2 regions of the Actinomadura gamaensis genome follow, and region 2 is predicted to be linked to the other one. Evidence: riboswitches for the same ligand, from Rfam matches in the RefSeq annotation. Region 2 holds a riboswitch; the other holds the start of a gene.

Region 1 (6,994 bases), on a different contig from region 2:
CGGCCCCCCGTGGACGGCCGTGCCACCGGCGAGATCCGCCGTCCGGTCCCGCCCCAGGGCGCGACCCACGGCCACCCTCTGAACGGCGGTCCCGGCCGCCATACCGCCGCCGCCCGGAGGGCTAGCTAGGACGAGGCGGTGTGATCACGCGGTCGCCCCGGGCCCGGCAGCGCACCAGGGCGACCGTGCTTCCCCCCGCCGGGGGTCGTGAGACCCCCGGCGGGATCACCGCCGCACAGGCGGACTCACCGTCCGGAGATCAGGAGCGGGCGGATCGGAGCGGGCGGATCAGGAGCGGGCGGACGTCTCGGCCAGTTCCACGACGTTGGCCAGGAGCATCGCGCGGGTCATCGGGCCGACGCCGCCCGGGTTCGGGGCGACCCAGCCCGCGACCTCGCGGACGTCCTCGGCGACGTCGCCGGCGAGCTTGCCGTCCACGCGGGAGACGCCGACGTCCAGGACGGCCGCGCCCGGCTTCACCATGCCGGCGGTGATCAGACCGGGAACGCCCGCCGCCGCCACGATGATGTCGGCGTTGCGGGTGTGCGCGGCCAGGTCGCGCGTGCCGGTGTGGCAGAGCGTCACGGTCGCGTTCTCGGTGCGGCGCGTGAGCAGCAGGCCGAGCGAGCGGCCGACGGTGATGCCGCGGCCCACGACCACGACCTCCGCGCCCGCGATCGGCACGTCGAAGCGGCGCAGCAGCTCGACGATGCCCTTGGGCGTGCAGGGCAGCGAGCCCGGCTGCATGAGCGTGAGCCGGCCGAGGCTGATCGGCGCGAGGCCGTCGGCGTCCTTGGCCGGGTCGATCATCTCCAGCACGCGGAACTCGTCCAGGCCCTTGGGCAGCGGGAGCTGGACGATGTAGCCGGTGCAGGCCGGGTCCTCGTTCAGCTCCCGGACAGCCTGCTCGACCTCCCCCTGGGTCGCGGTGGCGGGCAGGTCGCGCCGGATCGACTCGATGCCGACCTCGGCGCAGTCCCGGTGCTTCATGTTCACGTAGGCGTGGCTGCCCGGGTCGTCGCCGACCAGGACGGTGCCGAGCCCGACGCTCACGCCGCGCTCCTTCAGCGCCGCGACGCGCACCGTCAGGTCGGCGCGGATCTCCGCCGCCGTGGCCTTGCCGTCCAGGATGTTCGCGCTCATTCGGTACCTCCGCGCGGATCTCGCCGAGTCCGCGCAGGGCGGCCCCGGTCTGCGAACCTCCGTCCACCCAGGCGCGCGGTGTCCGGACCGTCTCCGCTCCCCGGTGGTCGAATCCACCTTGTCTGCGCCAGTCGCGTCCCCCTCATGCTACCGGGCGGTTCGCCGGCGGGCGTTTCCCTTCCCGGGGACCTCCGGACGGGCGGGGTCGCGCGAGGGCTCCACGGAGTGGTTCCCGGGAATTGCGGCGAAGTGGCCGTTCCGGGCGTCTGCTCCCGGCCCTAGCGTCGGGGCCATGAACGACGCATGGTTCGATCGTCCCGTCCTGACCGGGCGGTACGTCCGGCTGGAGCCGCTGGCGGAGGAGCACGCCGAGGGCCTGTTCGAGGCGGGCAAGGACCCGGCCGTGTGGCGCTGGCTCAGCCACCGCCGCCCCGCCGATCTGGACGAGATGCGGGCGATCGTCGCGGACGCGCTGGCCGCCTGCGAGCGCCGGCAGCGGCTGCCCTGGGCGCAGATCGACGTGGCGACCGGCGAGGTCGCGGGCACCACGTCCTTCTACGAGATCGATCCCCGCAACCGGAACCTGTACATCGGGCACACCTGGCTCGGCGCGCGCTGGCAGCGCGGCGGCTTCAACACCGAGTCGAAGCTCATGCTCCTTGCGCGGGCGTTCGACGGCCTCGGCGCCCTGCGGGTCGGCTGGCACACCGACCGGCTGAACGACCGGTCGCGCGCGGCGATCGAGCGGCTCGGCGCGTCCTTCGAAGGCTTTCACCGGCGGCACCGGATCCGCCCGGACGGCACGCTCCGCGACACCGCCGTCTACTCGATGCTCGACACCGAGTGGCCGGAGGCCGGAGCGGCGCTGCGCGCGCGGCTCCGCTGAGCCTCCGGACAAGGGGTCAGTCCTGGTCGGGACGGCCGCGCCAGGCGATGATGCGGTCGGTGCCGTGCCAGCCGAGCTGGGCGGCGAGCATCGCCGCCGCCGCGGCGGCGAGGACGCCGACGAACTGGCGGGACTCCATGAGCAGGGCCGGGGCCTGGAGGACGGAGCCAAGCAGCCAGCCGACGAGGTGTTCCATGCGCGGATCTCCCAAGCGAGGGCCGCGCGACGGTCAGGAACGGGCAATGCGACGCGGCCTTCATCGAGGCTAAACGACGCGGAGAGTAAAACCTGCCACTTCGCCGAGACCCCGGCGGCCGGACGGCCGCCGGGGTCGTGGCATGCGACGCGCCGGTCAGTGGAAGAAGTGCCGGACGCCCGTGAAGTACATGGTGATCCCGGCCTTCTCGGCGGCCTCGATCGCCTGCTCGTCGCGGATCGAGCCGCCCGGCTGGACGACCGCGGTCACCCCGGCGTCCAGCAGGATCTGGAGGCCGTCCGGGAACGGGAAGAACGCGTCGGACGCGGCGACCGCGCCCCGCGCCCGCTCCTCGCCCGCGCGCGCCACCGCGAGGCGCGCCGAGTCGACCCGGTTGACCTGGCCCATCCCGACGCCGACGGTCGCGCCGTCCTTGGCGAGCAGGATCGCGTTGGACTTGACCGGACGGCACGCCTTCCACGCGAACGCGAGGTCGCGCAGGGTGGCCTCGTCGGCGGGCGCGCCGGTCTTCAGCTCCCAGTTCGCCGGGTCGTCGCCGGCGGCGTCCAGCCGGTCGACGGTCTGGATCAGCAGGCCGCCGTCGATCCGGCGCGACTCGGTCGGGTTGGCCGGGCCGTCCGGGCAGACCAGCAGCCGGACGTTCTTGAACCGCCCGGTGAGGACCGCCACGGCCTCCTCGTCGAAGGACGGCGCGATGATCACCTCGGCGAAGCTCTCGGTGATCTGCCAGGCCATCGCGGCGTCGACGGGCCGGTTCGCCGCGATCACGCCGCCGTAGGCGGAGGTCGGGTCGCACTCCAGCGCCTTGCGGTGCGCCTCCGCGATGTCCGCGCCGACCGCGATGCCGCACGGGTTGGCGTGCTTGATGATCGCGACGCAGGGCTCGCCGAAGTCGTAGGCGGCGCGGTGCGCGGCGTCGGTGTCGACGTAGTTGTTGTACGACATCTCCTTGCCGTACAGCTGCTCGGCGTTCGCGAGGCCGCCCCTGCCGCCCGGGTCGGTGTAGAGCGCGGCGCGCTGGTGCGGGTTCTCGCCGTAGCGCAGCGGGTTCTTGCGCTCCCACGTCGCGCCCGCGAAGTCGGGCCAGCCGGTCTCGGCGGCCTCGGCGTCCGGGGCGTAGGACGAGGCGAACCAGGACGCCACGGCCACGTCGTAGGCGGCGGTGTGGGCGAACGCGGCGGCGGCCAGGCGGCGGCGCTCCTCCAGCGTGAACCCGCCCGCGCGCACGGCCTCCAGCACCTCGCCGTACCGCTCCGGCGAGACGACGACCGCGACGCTGGCGTGGTTCTTGGCGGCGGCGCGGACCATGGTCGGGCCGCCGATGTCGATCTGCTCGACGCACTCGTCCGGCTTCGCCCCCGACGCCACCGTGTCGGAGAACGGGTAGAGGTTCACCACCGCCAGGTCGAACGGCTCGACGTGCAGGTCGTCGAGCTGCTGGAGGTGGTCCTCCTTGCGCCGGTCGGCGAGCAGGCCCGCGTGCACCTTCGGGTGCAGCGTCTTGACCCGCCCGTCCAGGCACTCGGGGAACCCGGTGAGCTTCTCCACCTTCATGACCGGGACGCCGACGGCGGCGATCCGGCCGGCCGTGGAGCCGGTCGAGACGATCTCCACCCCCGCCTCGTGGAGCCCGCGGGCGAGCTCCTCCAGCCCCGTCTTGTCGTACACGCTGATCAGCGCGCGCCTGATACCCACCCGACTCACCGGCCGAGCTCCCCTCCATCGTCAGCGGACGTGTTGCAGGTTCTGCACTTCATGGAGACCCGCCTGCCCTCGGAGGTCCAGCCGTCACGGGCGAGCCGGCCGACGACGTCCACCAGGAGGCGGCGCTCGACCTGCTTGATGCGCTCGTGCAGGGAGTCCTCGTCGTCGTGCCGGCGCACCTGGACGGCCTCCTGGGCGATGACGGGTCCGGTGTCCACGCCTTCGTCGACGAAATGCACGGTACAGCCCGTCAGCTTGACGCCGTAGGCCAGGGCGTCGCGGACGGCGTGCGCGCCGGGGAAGGACGGCAGCAGCGCGGGATGCGTGTTGACCGTCCGGCCGCCGAACCGGGCCAGGAACGCGGGGCCGAGGATCTTCATGAACCCGGCGGAGACCACGAGGTCGGGCTCGTACGCGGAGACCGCGTCGGCGAGCGCGGCGTCCCAGGCGGCGCGGTCCGGGAAGTCGGGGATCTTGAGGGTGAAGGTGGGGAGGCCGGCCTCCCGCGCGCGCACGGTGCCGGCGATGCCGTCCCGGTCCGCGCCCACGGCCACCACGGAAGCCCCGTAGGCTGGATCTGCGCACGCGTCGAGGAGCGCCTGTAGGTTGGTCCCCGCGCCGGAGACGAGGACGACGAGCCGGGCGGACACCATGACTCCTCAGCGGTGACGTCGGGCGGTACGGGCGAGGCAAAGCCTATCGGCCCTGCTCGGCGCACCCGAACCGACGCCGTGGTGAGGACGCCGGACCTCGCGGTGCCCGCGGGGCTCCACGGGCCTCGCGCGGCGCGGACGCGGGCGCGCGCCATACCGATCCGTACACGCCAGCAGGGGGACGCAAGTGAACGAGCAGCCGGGACCGAGCGGCCCGCCGGCCTCCGAGGACCCGTGGCGTCCGCCGGAGCAGCAGGACCCGCGGGACCCGCAGGGCCCGCCGCCGGGCGGTCCGACGCCGCCCGGCGCCGCCGAGCAGGCGGCCCGGCGGGCGCTGTGGCTCGGCGTCGGCTCCCTCGTGATCACCCTGTTCTTCTGGCCGCTCGGGCTCGCGCTGGGGATCGCGGCGGTCGTGGTCGGCACCAGGGCGCGGCGGCTCGCGGCGCACCGGGCCGGGTCGCCGCCCGGTGTGACCGGCGGCATCGTCACCGGGGCGATCTCGGTGGTGCTCGGCGTCGTGATGCTCGGCTTCGCGGTCTACCTGTGGCCCGAGGTCAGCGGCCTGGAGAACTGCAAGTCCACGGCCAACACGCAGACCGACAAGTCGGCGTGCGAGGACAAGTGGCTGCCGGAGATCGCGCGCAAGCTGCACGTCCGCACCTCGGACCTCGACCCCCTGAAGGGCATGCTCTAGACGTCGCCGCGGGCGCTGTCGCGGGCGCTGTCGCGGGGGTCGTCGCGAGCGCTGTCGCGGGCGTGGTCGCGCGGGTCGTCGCGCAGGACGTAGATCGCGCCGCCCCGGTTCTCGGTGCGCTCCGGCTCGTCCGGGCGGGGCCGGGGCACCTCGGCCTGCTCCGCCTCGTCCTCGATCAGGGGCGCGGGCGCAGGGTCAGGCGATGGCTCCGGCGGCGCGGGGGCGGGGTGGTGGGACGCGGGCTGCGGGTCCGGCACCGGGTCGTCCAGGAGGTCGGGGAGCTCGGCCTCGAAACGGGTCCTCGACCTGGCCGGACGGCGCGGGGCGAGGACGGGCTCGGCCTCCTCGAACTCCAGCGGCTCGGACGCGTAGGGCGACGCGGGCGGCTCCGGAGCCGGGGACGCGGGCTGTTCGGACGCGGGACGGCCGGCGGCGCGTCCCGGCGCAGGACTTCCGGACGCGGGCCGGCCCGCGGCAGGCCCTCCGGGCGCGGCAGAGCTGCCAGGCGCGGCGGACCGGCCGGGCGCGGCGGAGCTCCCAGGCGCGGCGGACCGGCCGGGTGCTCCGGCCGCGGCGGGTCGTCCGGGCGAGGTTGACCGTCCGGGCGGGGTCGTCTCGGTCTCGGCGCGGTCGCGGCGTCGCCGCGGACGGTCCCCCTCGCGCTCGGCGGCGCTCTCGGCGCGGGCCTCGGCCGGTTCGTGGCGCGGGAGATCGTCGGGAGCGGCGGCCCTCCGGAGGATGCGCCAGTTCGCGAGCCAGGCGGCGATGGCGGCGGAGATCCCGACCTCCAGCGCCGCGAGCAGGCCGACCTGCCACGCGGACGGCCCGACCGTCGCCATCCGCGCGCCGCCGAGCGGCCCGCCGGACAGCGCCGCCAGCACGGCGGTCACGACGCCGGTCAGCGCGCCGGACGCGAACCCCCACAGCGGCGCGGACTCCGACACCGTGCTCGGCATCGACCGGACGGTCAGCACCCCGCCGACGGCCCCGGCCAGGAACGGCGCGGCCAGCGCCACCAGGGACGGCACGGGCGCCGGCCCCGGCTGCGGCAGCGCCGCGAGCGACGGGAACACCGGCACCACGTCCAGCATCACGCCGGTCGGCGACACGCGCGTCCCGGCGCCGACCGCGAAGCCGGGGCCGATCGCGTACGCCATGCCCCAGATCACCGCGTTCGGCAGGAACGCCAGCTGGACGAGGATGAGCAGCACCCCGCCGACGAGGCCGGGAGCGAGCAGGTCGTACTGGCGCGCGACCTCGCCCGTGTGCAGCGCCAGCGACGCGCCGACCAGCACCGCGCCCGTGGCGAGCAGCACCGCCACCGCCCCGGAGACGCCGATCACCAGCGACCGCGGGCGCGGCGGCAGCAGCCGCAGCAGCGCGCCCAGCCCGGACCGGACGCGCCGTCCGCGCGCCGCGACGACGGTGCGCGCCGCGCCCATCGCCCCCGAGACGGCGGCGACGACGAAGCACGCCACGACGGCCTGCCAGGGCGACGGCTTCGCGACCGGCGACGCCGCCGCGAGCGCGAGCAGGCCCGCGAGCGCCGCGTAAGGGACGGCCAGCGCGATCGCGGCCCCGACGACCGCCCGCCGCGCGTCCGCCCCGCCCGCGAAGCCCAGAGCGCGCCGCCCCGCCACGCCCGGACGGTCCGACGTGGCCGGATTCCCCGGCTCGGCCGAAGAGGGCTGGACGGG
Region 2 (6,994 bases):
CGTCGACCTGGTCAAGCTGGTCGGCTCCTCGATCTGAGCCGTGCCGCCCGCCGTGGCCGCGGACCCGTGTCCGCGGCCACGGCGGGCGCACGTCCGCGGGCGGCCCCGGCGCGGGGCCGCCCGCGGGCGCGCAAGGCCCCCGCACGCGACTCACGGAAGGACACCGCGTTCCGATGCGCACCATCGACGACCTGGACGTGACCGGCCGCACGGTGCTGGTCCGCACCGACCTGAACGTGCCGCTCCAGGACGGGAAGATCACCGATGACGGCCGGATCCGGGCGAGCGTGCCCACGATCCGCGCCCTGGCCGAGCGCGGCGCGAAGGTGGTCGCCTGCGCCCACCTCGGCCGTCCCAAGGGCGAGGTCAAGCCCGAGCTCTCCCTCGCGCCGGTCGCCGCCCGGCTCGGCGAGCTGCTCGGCCGGGACGTGGCGTTCGCGTCCGACGTCGTGGGCGACTCCGCCCGCGCGACGGTCGAGGGCCTCGCGGACGGCCAGGTCGCGCTCCTGGAGAACCTGCGCTTCGAGCCCGGCGAGACCAGCAAGGACGACGCCGAGCGCGGCGCGCTCGCCGACAGGCTGGCCGGCCTCGCCGACCTGTACGTCGGGGACGGCTTCGGCGCCGTCCACCGCAAGCACGCCAGCGTGTACGACGTCCCGCAGCGGCTGCCGCACGCCGCCGGCCTCCTGATCGCGGCCGAGCTGGACGTGCTGCGCAAGCTCACCGAGGACGTCGCGCGCCCCTACGCGGTCGTGCTCGGCGGCTCCAAGGTCTCCGACAAGCTCGGCGTGATCGACAACCTGCTCGGCAAGGCCGACCGGATCCTCGTCGGCGGCGGCATGGTCTTCACCTTCCTCAAGGCCCAGGGCCACGAGGTCGGCACGTCGCTGCTGGAGGAGGACCAGCTCGACACCGTCCGCGAGTACCTGGAGCGGGCGGAGAAGAACGGAGTCGAGTTCGTCCTGCCGACCGACATCGTCGCCGCGTCGGCCTTCGCCGCCGACGCCGACCACGAGGTCGTCCCGGCCGGCGCGATCCCCGCCGACCGGATGGGCCTGGACATCGGCCCCGAGTCCGGCCGCCTGTTCGCCGCGCGGCTCGCGGACGCCGAGACGGTCTTCTGGAACGGCCCGATGGGCGTGTTCGAGATGGAGCCCTACTCCCACGGCACCCGGGCCGTCGCGCAGGGCCTGATCGACTCCGGCGCGTTCACCGTGGTGGGCGGCGGCGACTCGGCCGCGGCCGTGCGGCAGCTCGGCTTCGACGAGGGCGCGTTCTCGCACATCTCGACCGGCGGCGGCGCCAGCCTGGAGTACCTGGAAGGCAAGACCCTGCCCGGCCTGAAGGCTCTGGAGGACTGACGACGATGGCCCCTTCCGCCAACGCCCCCGCGCGCAAGCCGCTGATGGCGGGCAACTGGAAGATGAACAACAACCACCTCGAGGCGATCGCGCTCGTCCAGAAGCTCGCGTTCGGGCTCAAGGAGGCGGACTACGCCGCGGTGGACGTCGCCGTCCTGCCCCCCTTCACCGACCTGCGCTCGGTGCAGACGCTGGTGGACGCCGACAAGCTGGAGATCAAGTACGGCGCGCAGGACATCTCGCCGCACGTCTCCGGCGCCTACACCGGCGAGATCTCCGGCGCGATGCTGGCCAAGCTCGGCTGCTCGTACGCGACCGTCGGGCACTCCGAGCGCCGCCAGTACCACCACGAGGACGACGCGCTGGTCAACGCCAAGGCCCGGGCCGCGCTCGCCAGCAAGATCACGCCGATCGTGTGCGTGGGCGAGGGCCTGGACGTCCGCAAGGCGGGCGAGCACGTCGGCCACTGCGTGGACCAGGTCACCGGCGCGCTGGTGAAGATCCCCGCCGACCAGGCCGCCGAGCTGGTGATCGCCTACGAGCCGGTCTGGGCGATCGGCACCGGCGAGGTCGCCACCCCCCAGGACGCCCAGGAGGTCATCGGCGCGATCCGGGCCCGGCTGGCCGAGCTGTACGACGGCGAGACGGCCGCGAAGGTGCGGATCCTGTACGGTGGCTCGGTCAAGGGCAGCAACATCGCCGGGATCATGGCGCAGCCGGATGTGGACGGCGCTTTGGTGGGTGGTGCCAGTCTGGACGCGGGTGAGTTCGTCAAGATCTGCCGTTACCGGGAGTTCCCGGTCTGAACCCGACGCCGTCGGCGGCCGGTGGTTGAGATCAATTCGGTCTCGACCCGCCGGTTCTTGCCGAACCAGCGGAGAGTTCGTCGTACCCTTCGGGGGTGACGGGTAAACCGCCCGGCTAGATCCTCCGTCCCAACATCAGACAGGCCCCGCCCGGCGGGGACGGCCAGAGAAGGCGCGCAACTGTGATCATCGCTACGTCCATCGTGCTCATCATCACGAGTTTGCTGATGGTGGTCCTCGTCCTGATGCACAAGGGCAAGGGCGGGGGACTGTCCGACATGTTCGGCGGCGGCATCTCGTCGTCGCTGGGCGGGTCGTCGGTGGTGGAGCGGAACCTGGACCGGCTGACCATCGGGGTCGGAGTGGTCTGGTTCGCCTCGATCATCGTGCTCGGCCTGCTGTTCAAGCACAAGGGCGTCGGCTGAGCCGCGCTCCCGCCGAGCGAACCACAGCACCAAGAGCGAACAAGAACGCCTAACACCGCCGAGCCGCCGCCCGGCTCCCCAGAGCTACCGCGCGACCGCGGGCGGCGGCGTACCAACCGAGGAGTAAGTCCGTGGGTAGTGGCAACGCGATTCGGGGCAGCCGTGTCGGAGCCGGTCCGATGGGTGAGGCCGAGCGCGGGGACGCGGCGCCCCGCGTGTGGGTGACCTTCTACTGCGCCAACCGGCACGAGACCCGGCCGAGCTTCGCGACCGACGTCGCGGTCCCCGACACGTGGGACTGCCCGCGCTGCGGGTTCCCCGCCGGGCAGGACAAGGACAACCCGCCGGCCCCGCCGAAGACCGAGCCCTACAAGACGCACCTCGCCTACGTGAAGGAGCGGCGCAGCGACGCCGACGGCGAGGCGATCCTGGAGGAGGCCCTCGCCAAGCTCCGCCAGAAGCGCGAGGCCGTCAAGCGCGCGATGGAGGCCGCGCGCTCCTGACGCGCCGCCCCCTTCGGCCCGGTACCCGAGCAGCGGGACCGGGCCTTTCCGCGTCCGGCTTCGGCCGGGGCGCCGGAGCGGCGGGCGCGGGCTCAGGGGCTGGTGACCTCCGCCTGGGACGGACGCGGCGCCGGAACGGACGCGCCGTCCTGCTCCCTGCTCTGCTCTCGTCCCTCGGACGGCGCCGGAGCCGGATCGAAACGGCCGGCGAGGACGCGGCCGAGGCGCTGGCCCGGCTTCTCGATCCAGCGGTGCGTGGCCCAGCTCGCCGCCAGCAGCAGCGCCACGAACGGGACCAGCAGCAGCGGCTGGTCGTCGTGGGGCCGTCCGATGGTCATGTCGAGGACCATCAGCAGCAGCTCGTGCAGCAGGTAGGCCGAGTAGCTGACGACGCCGAGCCAGGCGAGCCAACGTGGGACGTGCCGGTGCCGCAGCGCGAACCCGGCCGCGAAGACGGCGAACGCCGCGACGACGGCGAGGGCCCAGGCGCGCTTCGCGCCGAGGTCGGTGTCCCAGGTGGTGTAGTGGTGGAAGCGCCAGAACCCGGTCCCGGCGGCGCTCGCCAGCACCAGCGCGCAGACGGCGAGGGCCGTGCGGGGCCGGATCTGGCCCCGTTCGGCGCGGTGCACGACCGTCCCGGTGAACATGACGGCGAGGATCGCGAGGCCCTGCCAGGGGTCGACGCGCCCGTTGAACAGGACGAGGGCGAGCGCGAGCGCGCCGCCGAGCAGCGCGCCGATCCGCGCGATCATCCAGCGGCGCGCGCAGGCCAGCCCGATCGCGGCCGTCATCAGCACGAACGCGGCGAGCGAGACCCGTCCCTCACCGAACCGCCCCGACAGCGCGACGGCGGGCAGCACCGTCGCGAGCGCGGGCGCCGCGACCGCCAGCGCGGACGCCGTCGCCACCGACCGCCGGTGCCAGCCGACCGAGAACAGCGCCACGACCAGCAGGTAGAAGGCCATCTCGTAGGACAGCGTCCAGAGGACGTTGATCGCGCTCGGCACTCCGAGCAGGTCCTGCATCATCGTGAGGTGGGACAGCGCCACGACGGCCGGGTGGTAGGCGGTCGCGAGCCCCTCCCGCAGCTCGTACAGGCCCGTCACGTGCAGGACGACCACGAACGCCACCGCGGCGGCGAGCAGCGGGTAGATCCGGAAGACCCGGCCCGTCCAGAACCGCCGCACCGATCCGCGCCGCTCCAGCGAGGCGGGCACGATGTACCCGCTGACGAGGAAGAACACCAGCACGCCGAACGCCCCGGGGTCGAACCATTCCAGCAGCGTCCGGCGGAAGTGCGGCATGTAGTGGTAGGTCGCGTGGTGCAGCGCCACGGTGATCGCGGCCAGGCCGCGCAGGGCGTCCAGCCAGGCCAGCCGGACGGTCGCGTCCGGCCTGCGGAGGGGGAGTTCGGAACGCATCCCCCGGACCCTAGCGGCTTTCCGGTCCGGCGGGCATAAAAAGGATCATCCGGGCGGGGTGGTGCGGACCGCTATGATGACCAGCACGCGACTGGCGCAGTCAAGGTGGATCCGACCACCGGGGAGCGAACGCCGCCGCACACCGCGCGCCTGGGTGTACGGGACACCTCATCACGGCCGGGGTGCCCGAGACCGCGCCTCCGGCCCGAGCTTCGCGGAGGCAGCCATGCACGAGCCGTCGATCCCCCACCTCACCGCCGAGGACCCCGAGATCGCCGGGCTGGTGGAGGCCGAGGCACGCCGCCAGCACGACAAGCTCCGGCTGATCGCCTCGGAGAACTACGTCTCGCCGGCCGTCCTGGAGGCGACCGGCAGCGTCCTCACCAACAAGTACTCCGAGGGTTACGCGGGCCGCCGGTACTACGAGGGCCAGCAGAACGTCGACCCGGTCGAGCTGACCGCGATCGAGCGGGCCAAGGCGCTGTTCGGCGTCGAGCACGCCAACGTCCAGCCGTACTCGGGCTCGCCCGCCAACCTGGCCGTCTACCTGGCGTTCCTGAACCCGGGCGACACCGTCCTCGGGCTGTCGCTGCCGATGGGCGGCCACCTCACGCACGGCTGGTCGGTGTCGGCCACGGGCAAGTGGTTCAACCCCGTCCGGTACGGGGTGCGCCCCGACACCGGCCGCGTCGACATGGACGAGGTGCGCGACCTCGCGCTGCGCGAGCGGCCGAAGCTGATCTGGTGCGGCGGGACGGCGATCCCGCGCACGATCGACTTCCCGGCGTTCGCCGAGATCGCCCGCGAGAGCGGCGCGGTGCTGGCCGCCGACATCGCGCACATCGCGGGCCTGATCGCGGGCGGCGCGCACCCGTCCCCGGTCGGCCACGCGGACGTGATCACGACGACCACGCACAAGACGCTGCGCGGCCCGCGCGGCGCGATGGTGATGTCCACCGAGGAGCATGCCAAGGCGGTCGACAAGGCGGTCTTCCCGGGGCTCCAGGGCGGCCCGCACAACCACACCACGGCCGCGATCGCGGTGGCGCTGCGCGAGGCCGCGCGTCCGGACTTCCCGGCCTACGCCCGGCAGATCGTCGCGAACGCCCGCGCGCTCGCGGACGCGCTGCTCGCCCGCGGCTACGACCTGATCTCCGGCGGCACCGACAACCACCTGATCCTCATCGACCTGACGAACAAGGGCGTCGCGGGCAAGCCCGCCGCGCAGGCGCTCGACCGGGCCGGGATCGAGCTGAACTACAACGCCGTCCCGTTCGACCCGCGCAAGCCGTTCGACCCGTCCGGGCTGCGCATCGGCACCGCCGCGATCACCACCCGCGGCCTGACCGAGCGGCACATGGAGCCGGTCGCCGCGTGGATCGACGAGGTCGTCCAGGCGACGGCCAAGGGCGACGAGGCGGTCGTGGAGCGGGTCGCCGCCGAGATCCGGGAGCTGATGGCCGGCCACCCGATGCCCGGCTGGGCCCCCGCCCCCTGACCGGTCAGGCCCGGCGCAGGACGGTGATCATGCGCCAGGCCTCGTCGTCGGTGAGCGCCACGTCGCCGAAGTCGCCGTACTGGGCGACCGTCTCCAGCGCCCCGGACAGCCGGACGGCGGCGGTCAGCTCGGTCGCGGTCCAGAACCGGTAGGGCACCACGTCGCGGATCACCCGGACCGGCGCGTCCGGCCGGGTGATCGTCATCGTGACGTGGTCGTCGGCGATCTGGGTGACCGGGTCGAGCCGGTCGGACGGCTCGCCCCACCGGACGGTCGCCCCGACGCGGCCGTCCGGTCCGTCGCGCTCGACCGTCCAGCCGGTGGCGACGGTCGGGTCGTCGGTGAGCCGGTCGCGCGGGTGCGACATCTCCACCACGTACAGGCCGTCGGCGGTGAGGTGGTCGGCGGCGCGGTCGAGGTGCGCGACGAACGCGTCCAGCGTCATCAGGTGGGACGTCGAGTCGAGCATGGTCACGACCAGGTCGAACCGGCGCCCGAGCGCGAACGAGGTCATGTCCTCCTGCACGACGTCGAGCTCGACGCCCGCGTCCTTGGCCTGCCGGGCGGCGTAGGCGCACATCGCCGGGTGCAGGTCGAGCGCGGTCGCGGCGAGCCCGCGCCGGGCGAACTCGCGGGCGTGCTCGGCCGGCCCCGCCGCCAGCTCCAGGACGGTCCGCGCCGCCGCACCGGACGAGCGGTGCCGGACGGTCCACCCGAGCAGCGCGTCCACCTCGGCGGACACGTCGCGGAACGAGCACGCCAGCTCGTAGGCCCAAGGGTCGTCGTAGATGCCGCTCACAGATCAATCCTGCCAGCCGCCCCTCCCTCGCCCTCACGCCAGCCCCGCGCGGAGCGGTTCGGGGCGCGCGGGACGGCCGTCCAGCCGGAGGCGGACCTCCACGATGCCGGGTTCCTCGGTGCGGCGCGTCCGGCCGCCCAGTCCGGCCAGCAGGCGGCGCATGCGGGCGTTCTCGCTGAGC

The links. Region 2 has a riboswitch for ZMP and ZTP ahead of ACFPCY_RS17865 (serine hydroxymethyltransferase). Riboswitches for the same ligand answer to the same signal wherever they lie in the genome.
Region 1: linked by a shared signal. The riboswitch ahead of ACFPCY_RS25200 (bifunctional methylenetetrahydrofolate dehydrogenase/methenyltetrahydrofolate cyclohydrolase) and the one ahead of ACFPCY_RS17865 (serine hydroxymethyltransferase) in region 2 are both predicted to bind ZMP and ZTP.

Annotation. Positions count from the first base shown of each region.
Region 1 is NZ_JBHSIT010000007.1:460,786-467,779, forward strand. It holds gene ACFPCY_RS25195 (FHA domain-containing protein) at 1-129, shown strand, start outside; gene ACFPCY_RS25200 (bifunctional methylenetetrahydrofolate dehydrogenase/methenyltetrahydrofolate cyclohydrolase) at 289-1,143, opposite strand; ZMP/ZTP riboswitch at 1,202-1,288, opposite strand; gene ACFPCY_RS25205 (GNAT family N-acetyltransferase) at 1,436-2,029, shown strand; gene ACFPCY_RS25210 (hypothetical protein) at 2,046-2,225, opposite strand; gene purH (bifunctional phosphoribosylaminoimidazolecarboxamide formyltransferase/IMP cyclohydrolase) at 2,382-3,950, opposite strand; gene purN (phosphoribosylglycinamide formyltransferase) at 3,947-4,603, opposite strand; gene ACFPCY_RS25225 (hypothetical protein) at 4,791-5,297, shown strand; gene ACFPCY_RS25230 (cell division protein PerM) at 5,294-6,994, opposite strand, start outside.
Region 2 is NZ_JBHSIT010000005.1:30,568-37,561, forward strand. It holds gene gap (type I glyceraldehyde-3-phosphate dehydrogenase) at 1-37, shown strand, start outside; gene ACFPCY_RS17840 (phosphoglycerate kinase) at 174-1,361, shown strand; gene tpiA (triose-phosphate isomerase) at 1,367-2,167, shown strand; gene secG (preprotein translocase subunit SecG) at 2,350-2,592, shown strand; gene ACFPCY_RS17855 (RNA polymerase-binding protein RbpA) at 2,724-3,095, shown strand; gene ACFPCY_RS17860 (acyltransferase family protein) at 3,188-4,516, opposite strand; ZMP/ZTP riboswitch at 4,594-4,679, shown strand; gene ACFPCY_RS17865 (serine hydroxymethyltransferase) at 4,743-6,014, shown strand; gene ACFPCY_RS17870 (class I SAM-dependent methyltransferase) at 6,019-6,813, opposite strand; gene ACFPCY_RS17875 (GNAT family N-acetyltransferase) at 6,847-6,994, opposite strand, start outside.